Regions from separate parts of the Saccharibacillus sp. WB 17 genome, predicted to be linked through region 3. Evidence: riboswitches for the same ligand, from Rfam matches in the RefSeq annotation. Region 3 holds a riboswitch; each other region holds the start of a gene.

Region 1 (3,275 bases), on a different contig from region 3:
GAACTCTGCGGACGATCCGGCCTATCAGGCCAAGCTTGAGCGCGCTTGGGGGATTCTGAACGGCGTGACGCTTTGAGTTTTGAATAGGAAAAGAACCCGAAAAAACCGGCAAAAAGCTCCCGCCGCGTACGGTCGGAGCCTTCACGGAAGCTGCGTGGACGTGCGATCCGCCTTTCCGATCTTCGAAGCCTGCGACTCGTCTCAGGCTTTTTTCTCGCGCCCGCACAGGGCAAATCCCGCTCCGAACGAACGTCCCGCAAGGCCGGGCAGGTTGCTCAAAACGACTTCGTTTCCACATATGAAAACGGTAACAAAATCCGCTTTTCGACCTAAACGGCCCATCAAGCTCCGGCAAAGTGCCGCAGGCTGCTTTTTCAGCCGCATTTTCAGAGCTAAATCGAGCAAACGGGAGGTTTTCCGCGAAAAGGAAAGATCCGGCTTCGTGGGAGATTCCAATGTCAGCTTTTAACGCCCAAACCCGCAAAAAACGCTCAGGTTCATCCTTTACACGAGGTGTCAGAAGGGGTTAAGATACGGTTCATAAAAGCTGCATATGACCGCGCGAGGCGCAGGGGAAATGCCGCTTCTTCCCGGACTTTCGAAGCTTGGCACATCGAACGTTCCGGCATGCCGCCCACTTTTCGGAAAGGATGATGAGATTCGTCACTCGAACACGAAGACCCAGATTAGACTGCTGAATTTTTCGATAAAAACGGGGGAACCGATCGAGACGCCGCACAGGCGCTCATGGGGTGAAGCCTGACGCTCTCCGGTACGCCGGATCTGCGGCAGGCGGGGCGACTCTTGCGTCCCAATCCGTCAGCTAACCTCGTAAGCAGAGCAGGAGAGGTGACCTTTTTCGCATCTTTCGAAAACCAGGCCATTCTCGCACGTCACACCGGAGCCACATCAGCAGAGGAGGAAAAAGCATGTCGGATGCCATGATCATCATGGCCATTCTGGTCCTTACGGCCGTATCCGCGGGATACATTCTCTGGACCGACCGTACGGTCCAAGCCAAAGAGCAGCGCCGTTAAGCGCGAGCTTGTCAGGGCCGTACGTCCCCATACCGTCAAATGAACCGAAGCCGCGCCGCGGGAGATCCAGCCGCCGCGCGGCTTCTTAACGTCCGCTTGCAGGGATCGCCCATTCTTTTCCGCATCCGGTCTGCCCTTGGTCGATTGTCAAATACCGAGAACTATGGTAGACTGAAAATGCTGTTTTCCATTTTAGAAACTCTGATTCAATCGATACAGGATACGCGGCTTACGCTTAGGAGGTTAAACGACATGGAAATCTTTCTGAAGGTAGTTCTCTTGATCTTTGCTGTCGGTGTGATCACGGTCGTACTGCTGCAAAAAGGCAAAAGCGCAGGCTTGGCCGGCGCAATTTCCGGCGGTGCGGAGCATCTGTTCGGCAAAAGCAAAGCTCGCGGCATGGACTTGGTGCTTGAGCGCACGACCGTCGTACTGGGTGCCGGATTCGTAATCATGGCGTTGTTGACTACGGCTCTGACCAACTAACCCGGCGATCGGGGCGGTTGGACTGCCCGGGAAGCCTTCGTTGATCCTTGGATTCAAGGGAGACGAGGGCTTTTTTTTGTATATATTCAAATAAATGCGCACGAAAAAGCAAGCAAGGATTAAGCATGCGCCAGCGCGGGTACTTTTAACGTATAATAGAGAATGTAGAAGAAAAAATCGAGCATTCGCGATCTGCAGCCGATCGGGCGGTCTGTAGGCAGCCGGAGCCATTTTGAGGTGATAACCATGATAACGGAAGATATGCTGCTGGGCTTTATGCGCGAGAGCGCCTACAAGCCGATGACGCACCAGGAACTGGAGCAACATTTCGGCATCGACGATGCGGAACAGTTTCGGGAGTTTATGAACATGCTCAACGGACTTGAAGAAGAAGGCAAGATCGTACTGACGCGTACCCAGTGCTATGGCGTACCGGAACGTATGGATTTGCTGCGCGGACGTTTGCAAACGCATGCCAAGGGCTTCGGTTTCCTGATTCCCGAGGATCGCGAACACGCGGACGTATACATTAACGCGAACGACATGCTGAGCGCGATGAACGGCGATACGGTGCTGATTCGCATCGCGTCGCGCCGTTCTTCGAACGGACGCATGGAAGGCGAAGTGGTGCGGGTCGTCAAGCGCGCCGTGACGCAGATCGTCGGCACGTACCAGGACGAGGAATCGTTCGGCTTCGTGCTTCCGGACGACAAGCGCATCACGCGCGACATCTTTATCCCGGCCGGACGGTCCGGAAGCGCGCTGAACGGCCAGAAGGTCGTCGTGAGCATTATCGCCTACCCGGAAGGCCGCGCGGCGGCCCAGGGCGAAGTTATCGAAGTGCTGGGCTATAACAGCGACCCGGGCGTCGACATCCTGTCGATCATCCGCAAGCACCAGCTGCCGGAGTCTTTCCCGGACGAAGTGCTCGAAGAAGCGCAGCAGGCGCCGGAGACGATCTCCGACGAAGAGATCAACAGCCAGGGCCGGCGCGACCTGCGCGGCAAGCAGATTGTCACGATCGACGGCGAAGACGCCAAAGACCTGGACGACGCGGTCAACGTGGAACGCCTCGAGAACGGCAACTACGTGCTCGGCGTGCATATCGCGGACGTCGGCTATTATGTCAAAGAAAACTCCCAGCTCGATCAGGAAGCGTATAACCGGGGCAGCAGCGTGTATTTGGTGGACCGGGTCATTCCGATGCTGCCGCCGCGCCTGTCCAACGGCATCTGCAGCCTGAATCCGCGCGTGGACCGTCTGACGCTGTCGTGCGAGATGGAATTCGACGCGTCGATGAAGCTCGTTCGCTACGATATTTTCAAAAGCGTGATCAAGACGGTCGAGCGCATGACGTACAAAAACGTGCGCCGCATGCTCGAAGAAGAAGATCCGGAACTGCAGGAGCGTTACGGCTATCTGGCCGACACGTTCCGCACGATGCAGGAGCTGGCGCTCAAGCTGAACGGACGCCGCATGAAGCGCGGCGCGGTCGATTTCGACTTCGAAGAAGCCAAAGTGCTGCTCGACGACCAGGGCAAAGCGATCGACATCGTGACGCGCGAGCGCTCGATTGCCGAACGCATCATCGAAGAGTTCATGCTGGCGGCGAACGAGACGGTGGCGGAGCATTTCAGCAAAGCCAAAGTTCCGTTCCTGTACCGCATCCACGAAGACCCGGATCAGGAGCGTCTGGAATTGTTCGCGGCCTTCGCCGCCAATCTGGGCTATCAGGTCAAAGGCACGCGCGGA
Region 2 (3,275 bases), on a different contig from region 3:
AAACCCAATGCCGTCGGAGGAGACGTTCGTCGATCAGGATATCAAGGCTTCGGCAAGCGAAACCTGCATCCTATGGATATACGCGTCGGAACGCTTCTTCGACCTGGGGCAGGATATCGTCCCAGCTCGCGTCCGGCAGTTTGCTGACCGTTACGAAGTCGCGCATGCCGAAAATGTTGTCCACGCCGTCGATTTCGACGAGCGCCGCAGCCAGCGGATGCTCGCTCGGCTCTCCCGCTTTGACCGACGTGCTTTTCGGACCTTCGAACAGGACGGAATCCGCTCCGACCCGAACCGAATTGGGATTAGGCGTTTGTTGAACATGAATTTGAACCGTGATAGTCCTCACCTCTTTCGTAAATTTGTCCGCCGGAAAGCGGACGAATTGGCTCTATTGTAACATATGGCCGCCCTGCGGCGCCGACTCTTTCGAAGCGGCCGGGCCTCAAGCGCGGTTTTGCAGTTCTTTCCACACTTTTTTGTTGCTGTATTCGCGCTTGGAACTGATATCTTCGCCGAACCAATCGGGCGGAGAGAACGCCTGCGCCTCTTCGAGCGAGTCGAATTCGACTTCGGCCACCGTCAGGTCAAGCTGTTCGTACCGGTCCAGTTCGACCGTGAAGCCGTTCCATTCCCCCGTCGTCCGGGTCTTCGTCAGCGGCACCGCTCCCGAAGCCCGGAACAGCTGGCCGTAGATGCTCTCGGTAATGGAGTATTCGATCTCTTCGCGGCTCATGCCGTTGCCCTGCTTGAACGTATGCGTATATTCGACCTCGCCCGTATCGGCGTCGACCATTCTGCGCACGCGCACCTCCTGCTGCTCGTCCAGCGCCAGGTAAGTCTGCTCGATCGTCTGCTGCGAGCGGCGCTGGAACGATCCGGCGGCGATCAGTTCTTCCGGCGTGCGATCCAACAAAAATTTGCGTTCGATTTCCGTTGCCATGCGGCTTCCTCCTCGTATGCCCGTATTTTCTTCTATAAGTATACCCCGAAAGATCGGGCTCCCGAAAGCCAAGACGGCGATTTAACGGCAAACGCAAAAAAGCGCGTAGGCTACGCGCTTGAATAGAGCAGTAAGCAGGCAAGCGTTTTCATAAAAAAACTTCACATGAACCGTCATGCGTTTTTGTAGCGTTCGTATTCGTTCAACCATTCGTCCAGCTTCTGCGACTGCATCAGCACGCGCTGATCGAGGAAACCGTACTCGTCGGCCAACTGGTGGAGAATTCGACGCTGGCGTTCCATCTCATCTTGAATATCTTTGTTGTTCATCTCCAGGCCCTCCCGCTCGAGTCCTCTATACCATAAATCGGTAAAACAGCACCAATCCAAGAGATAAAATCCCAACATTTTAAATAAACTTTTTTGCGCGCAGCTATTGTCGAACAGGGCGAAACTGCCGAAAAAGAAATATCCAACGCTGTACGTTCGGGCTTTGCGAAGCCTTCCGTACCGCCAATTGTAACAAATACGTGCGTTTTTCCCAGCAATAATTACAAATTTGTCACTTGTGTTTCGTTTTCAGCCTGTTATAATCATGCGATGTCGATAAGTTTTTTGTGTTTTAAAGGAGCGTTTGACAAACCGATAGTCAGTAAGGTAGAGTATCAATAGTTACAAAATATTAATAAATGCCGAATTTCTTAACGCAAGAAAACGGGGGAACCATTTCGGGTGAATTATTCTTGTTTCAGAGGGAGTATAGGGAAATTCCTACCACCGAGCCCTTAGCTAACTCCGTAGGCATCAGGGGGAAAAATTTTTGAAGAAGCTTGTCATTTCCGTATTGGGAGCAGCCATTTTGTTTACGTCGGGGGCCACAAGTACATATGCCGCCAGCTCCGCACCACTTAACGCCGCAGTAAGTCAAGTCTCGGGCACGCCTTACAAATACGGCGGCACGACGACCTCAGGTTTCGATTGTTCCGGATTCACCCGATATATTTTCAAAAAGTTCGGCGTTTCGCTGGCCCGTACGGCTGCAAGCCAGGCTCAGCAAGGCACGACCGTATCCAAGTCCAATCTCCGCGTAGGGGATCTCGTCTTCTTCAACACGACGGGACGCGGAATTTCGCACGTCGGCTTCTACGTAGGCAACGGCAAGTTTGCCAATTCTTCGAGCAGCAAAGGCGTCAGCATCGCAAGCCTGTCCAATTCGTATTGGGGCAAACGCTACGTGACCGCCAAGCGCGTAACAAGCGACTGGTCTTACGGTCAAATGGTTCAGAGCTGATTTTCTCCGCACGTCTTCGTCTTCATCAACTCTCTCATATCCATCACACCCATATTCGCTTCAATCAACATCTTCCATTAACCCGTTCCTTCCGGCGCACGAGCCGGGGAACGGGTTTTATCGTCTCCGGGGACCGTTCCTTTTAATCAGATACTACATAGACGGACAGGCCGTCGATTTGGTTGCATTTCTTGCGAACTTTTTTTGAACTTTTTTTCGGTTTTGCCCTAACGGGCTTTTTTTGCTATAGTGGACCCATCTTTCCAAATGGGGTGACGAGGAGAATGTTCTGCCGCATCGTTCGAAGTAGCTAAGGATCGGGCCGGATCAAAACGCGTACCGGCTATCAAGGGGGTTCTCTGCCCTCTGATCGCATCCCTTGGTTTTACGACAACGATGCTGCATGGAACCTTCTCTTTTTGCTGCGTCCGCAGCGACTCATTCCCTTTTGAAAGGCGGTTTTTGGTGTGTTAAAAAATAGCGTGTCCCTGTTCAAAAAACAAATCGTGCTGTACGTGCTGCTCGGCTTCGCCCTGCAGTTCGCTTCGGCTTACGGCATTCATACGTTTCAACGACTGATCGACCGGATCTCGCTCCCCTCCGGTCTCGGCGAGTTAGGCAGCCTGCTGCTGCTCTACGGCGTGCTGCTCGGCGCGTGCGCCCTGCTGAACTACGCGGCGGAGTACCCGCAGACGCAGCTGCCGCGCGGCCTCACCGAGAAGCTCAAGCTGCTGGCGCTCGCCCGCCTCTCGAACATGGATTACCGCGCCTATCGCGATCTGGGCACGGGCGAGCTGATCCAGAGCATCGAGAACGGAGCGCAGGCCGGAGCGGGCATCGTGTACGGCTTTTACCTGCGTATCCTGCACGAGCTGCTGCCGACGCTGCTGTTCAGCCTTCTGTTCATCGGCTTTTACAGTCCCGGTATCATGCTCGTCATCGCGGCCGGTTACGCGGTCGTGTTCTTGTTGACCCGCCTGCTGCTGCGCTTCCTGTATTCCATCAAGGCTTCGCTGCTGGCGAGCCAGGAGAGCCTGTCCCG
Region 3 (3,275 bases):
CTCTTCTTCGGTTTCGTTTCCTATACGGTTGATTATAGCATCCGGCGGCCGTCAGCGTAAACGCCCGCTTCGGAAACAAACTTCGTTACGGCTTGTTCGGTCCGATTACGTAAATCGTCAGACCGGATTTGCGGCCGAAGTTCAGCGCAGCTCCGAGGCTGTCGTAGTACATGTCGATTTTCTTGCCTTTGATCGCGCTGCCGGTGTCTTCCGCTTTGCGGTATCCGTATCCTTCGATATAGACCCACCATCCGAGCGGAATCACGTTCGGATCGACGGCGATCGTACGACCTTCGGTCACGGTCGTGCCCGTTGCGGTGCGTGTTCCGATTCCCGGTTCTTCCGAAGAATAAGCGGTAGCGGCCACACCGGTCAGCACGGTTTTATATTCGAATCCTTTGGCGGACGAGGAAGACTTGACGGAGGCCGCTTTGGCCGACGGTTTGGCGGCGGCTGCCGGCTCAAACGTCTTCTCGACGACCGGCTCTTTCGTGCCGACGGCGATGATCTTGTCCTGCTTTTCGGTTTTGACTTTTTTGTCGACGACGTACTTGGTTACGAATTCTCCGTCTTGATATACCTTTTCGACCTTGTGGACCACGACGCCTTCGACGCCGGCCTGGACCGTTTTGGTTTTGCCTTTCAGCAGCGAGGAGTCTTCTTTTTCGATCGTCTTGTACGGAACTTTAACTTCCTGATCGGCCGTAAACTTGTTGATGCGATACACGGATACGTCGGCGTTCTCCGTCAATGGAGCCGTAGCGCCCGGATACACTTTGTCGTGTTCGCCTAGCTCGATGTCCATCGCGGACAGCGCGCCTTCAACCGTTCTTTCGGTCGTCAGGGTCTTTTGCGATTCTCCGCCTACCGTCAGGTTGATCGGAATGGCGGTCGTGATCGCGATCTTGCTGTCCGCTTCGACGGCGGCGCTCAGCGGTACGGAGATCTTGTCGTGCGTGCTGAACGGGATTTCCCATCCTTCAAGCGCGGCGGCTACCGTTTTCTCGGCGGTATAGGCCTGCTTGCTTTTGCCGTCGACAGATACGGTGACCGGTACGGCCGTGGTGATGTTCACCGCTCCGCCGTTTTGGACGGGGGAGCTGACCGGTACCGAGATTTTATCGAATTGGCCGAGCTCGACGTCCCAGCTTGCGAGCGCCGCGGCTACCGTTTTCTCGGTCGTGAAGCGCTTCTGGCTTTTCTCGTCGATCGTCAAGGTGACGGGTACGGCCGTCGTGATCGCAATGCGATCGCCGTCCTGAACCGAAGCGCCGAGCGCCATCGATACGTCGTCTTGAGGCTTCAGGCTGAGCGAATGCTCGTCCAGCAGTTCCTGAAGGCTGCCTTTATGCGTGCTTACCGCTTGTTCTTTTCCGTCTACGATCAGCACAATATGCTTCTCGGCCTGTGCATACAGTCCGAGCAGTACCATCGTCACGACTGCGACGACGAATAGTGCGACACCCAAAATTTGAAGCCCGTTCTGGCGTTTCCAACGCCAAGCGTAAGTCATGCTGGATGATCGTGAACCATGGGTGTCTTCTTTGGTGAAAATTCCCACTCTTCCGTCCTCCTCCATAGCCCCGCCGTCAAGTGCATACATAGAAAAATTGACGCGACTACTTGCTATTTTTTCGTAGAAACGGGCAGCGCAAAAAGCGTGCTTCCCGTATGTTCCTCCCGATTCCGATCGGAGAACACGTCTCTACGTTCATCCCAGTCTAAAAGCTCAGCCTTGAATCCCACACTTATGTACGCTGTTCCCTCCGGCAGAACTGCCATAAAACAAAAGAAGCCTGTGGAAAGAGCGGCTCAAGAAAACTTAAGAGGACTCTTCCGCGGGCTTCCCTCTTATAAAATCGACAAGTTGACGATCTGAGGAAAACATAAGGCGCGTGGCTGCCTCTCTCTTATTGTGCGCTTACGAGGTTAGCTGTCGGGTTCGGACGAAGAGAGTCGTCCTATGTCGGTTCTTCCGCTCATGGCGAGAAGACCTCCAATTCACCCCGTAGACCCAGTTGAAAAGGAATCGACCACGGGCTGCTTTCACCGAACGGTAAGTTCGGAAATCATAATCGGCAGACCGCTTCGGGTTCCCCCGTTCTTCGTCATTCCTGACGAAGATTCAGCGAGACGGTACATGAATTTGTCGGATTAACCGAACATACGGCCGGATTAATCACTGACAAGATAATAGCTTTTTTCGCAGGCGTTTGTAAAGCCGCTCGTTTTGACGTATTTCAGAGTAAAAGGTTAAAAGTTTGTAATCTTCTGCCCTTTTTTGGACCTAAGAGATTAATATCTCGTAAATACTCTTCTTTTCACTGCATTTGCTCTCTTTAAGAACCGATACCAAAAAGTTTATTCGCATTTTTCATTGTCTGTTCGGCAATTTCTTCCAGAGAAATTCCTTTTAGCTGGGCAGCCGTCTCTGCGACGAGACGAACGTAAGCCGTCTCGTTGCGTTTTCCGCGGTACGGATGCGGCGTCAAATACGGCGCATCCGTCTCGATCAGCAGCCGGTCCATCGGCGTCTTCTCGAGCACCTCTTTAGGCTGCTTGGCGTTCTTGAAAGTGACCGGCCCGCCGAACGAGAGATGGAAGCCCAGATCGAGGCAGATTTTGGCTGTTTCCCAGCTGCCGGAGAACGCATGCATGATGCCGCCGACTTCCGAAGCGTTTTCTTCCTTGAGGATTCGGAGCGTGTCTTCGTGGGCTTCACGGTTATGGATCACGATCGGCAGCTTGACCCGTTTCGCCAGCGCGATTTGCTCCCGCAGCACCCGCTGCTGAACGTCTTTGGGCGATTTGTCCCAGTGGTAATCGAGCCCGATCTCGCCGATCGCCACCACTTTCTCGTGAGCGCACAGCGATTCGATCCATTCCAGGTCGCCTTCCCGCATATCGATCGCATCGACGGGATGCCAGCCGATCGCCGCGTAGACGAACGGGTACTTGTCGGCCAGCGCAAGCGTCGTCGGAATGGTCTCGCGGTTGAAGCCGATATTGACCATCCGGGTCACGCCCGCTTCGACGGCCCGAGCCATCGCTTCGTCCCGGTCCGCTTCGAATTCCGGCGCGTCCATATGAGTATGAGTATCAAATAACATAATGATCTCTCCTTTTCATAAAAATAGGCTGCCGAGACTCGGCCGCCCAATGTTTTTCACCAAGTTAAGACTGTTTTTCAAACAGAAAAAATTCGCGACTTCTGGCTCGTTTTCGGCAAAAATGCGCTTAATCCGGCGAAATCGGGAAAATCGACGCGATTTTTG

The links. A riboswitch is a leader RNA that binds a small molecule or an ion and turns the genes downstream of it on or off. The one in region 3 is predicted to bind cyclic di-AMP.
Region 1: another riboswitch for cyclic di-AMP. It lies ahead of secG (preprotein translocase subunit SecG); the one in region 3 lies ahead of FTE24_RS01915 (ubiquitin-like domain-containing protein).
Region 2: another riboswitch for cyclic di-AMP. It lies ahead of FTE24_RS16475 (C40 family peptidase); the one in region 3 lies ahead of FTE24_RS01915 (ubiquitin-like domain-containing protein).

The regions. Positions count from the first base shown of each region.
Region 1 covers NZ_VPFK02000042.1:49,554-52,828, forward strand. Annotated here, with positions in the region: gene murI (glutamate racemase) at 1-76, shown strand, start outside; cyclic di-AMP (ydaO/yuaA leader) riboswitch at 683-854, shown strand; gene secG (preprotein translocase subunit SecG) at 1,290-1,523, shown strand; gene rnr (ribonuclease R) at 1,770-3,275, shown strand, end outside.
Region 2 covers NZ_VPFK02000029.1:151,254-154,528, forward strand. Annotated here, with positions in the region: gene FTE24_RS16460 (NifU N-terminal domain-containing protein) at 71-349, opposite strand; gene FTE24_RS16465 (CYTH domain-containing protein) at 446-943, opposite strand; gene FTE24_RS16470 (aspartyl-phosphate phosphatase Spo0E family protein) at 1,117-1,272, opposite strand; cyclic di-AMP (ydaO/yuaA leader) riboswitch at 1,623-1,761, shown strand; gene FTE24_RS16475 (C40 family peptidase) at 1,763-2,233, shown strand; gene FTE24_RS16480 (ATP-binding cassette domain-containing protein) at 2,701-3,275, shown strand, end outside.
Region 3 covers NZ_VPFK02000006.1:11,835-15,109, reverse strand. Annotated here, with positions in the region: gene FTE24_RS01915 (ubiquitin-like domain-containing protein) at 86-1,513, opposite strand; cyclic di-AMP (ydaO/yuaA leader) riboswitch at 1,903-2,141, opposite strand; gene FTE24_RS01910 (TatD family hydrolase) at 2,340-3,110, opposite strand; gene FTE24_RS01905 (HD domain-containing protein) at 3,238-3,275, opposite strand, start outside.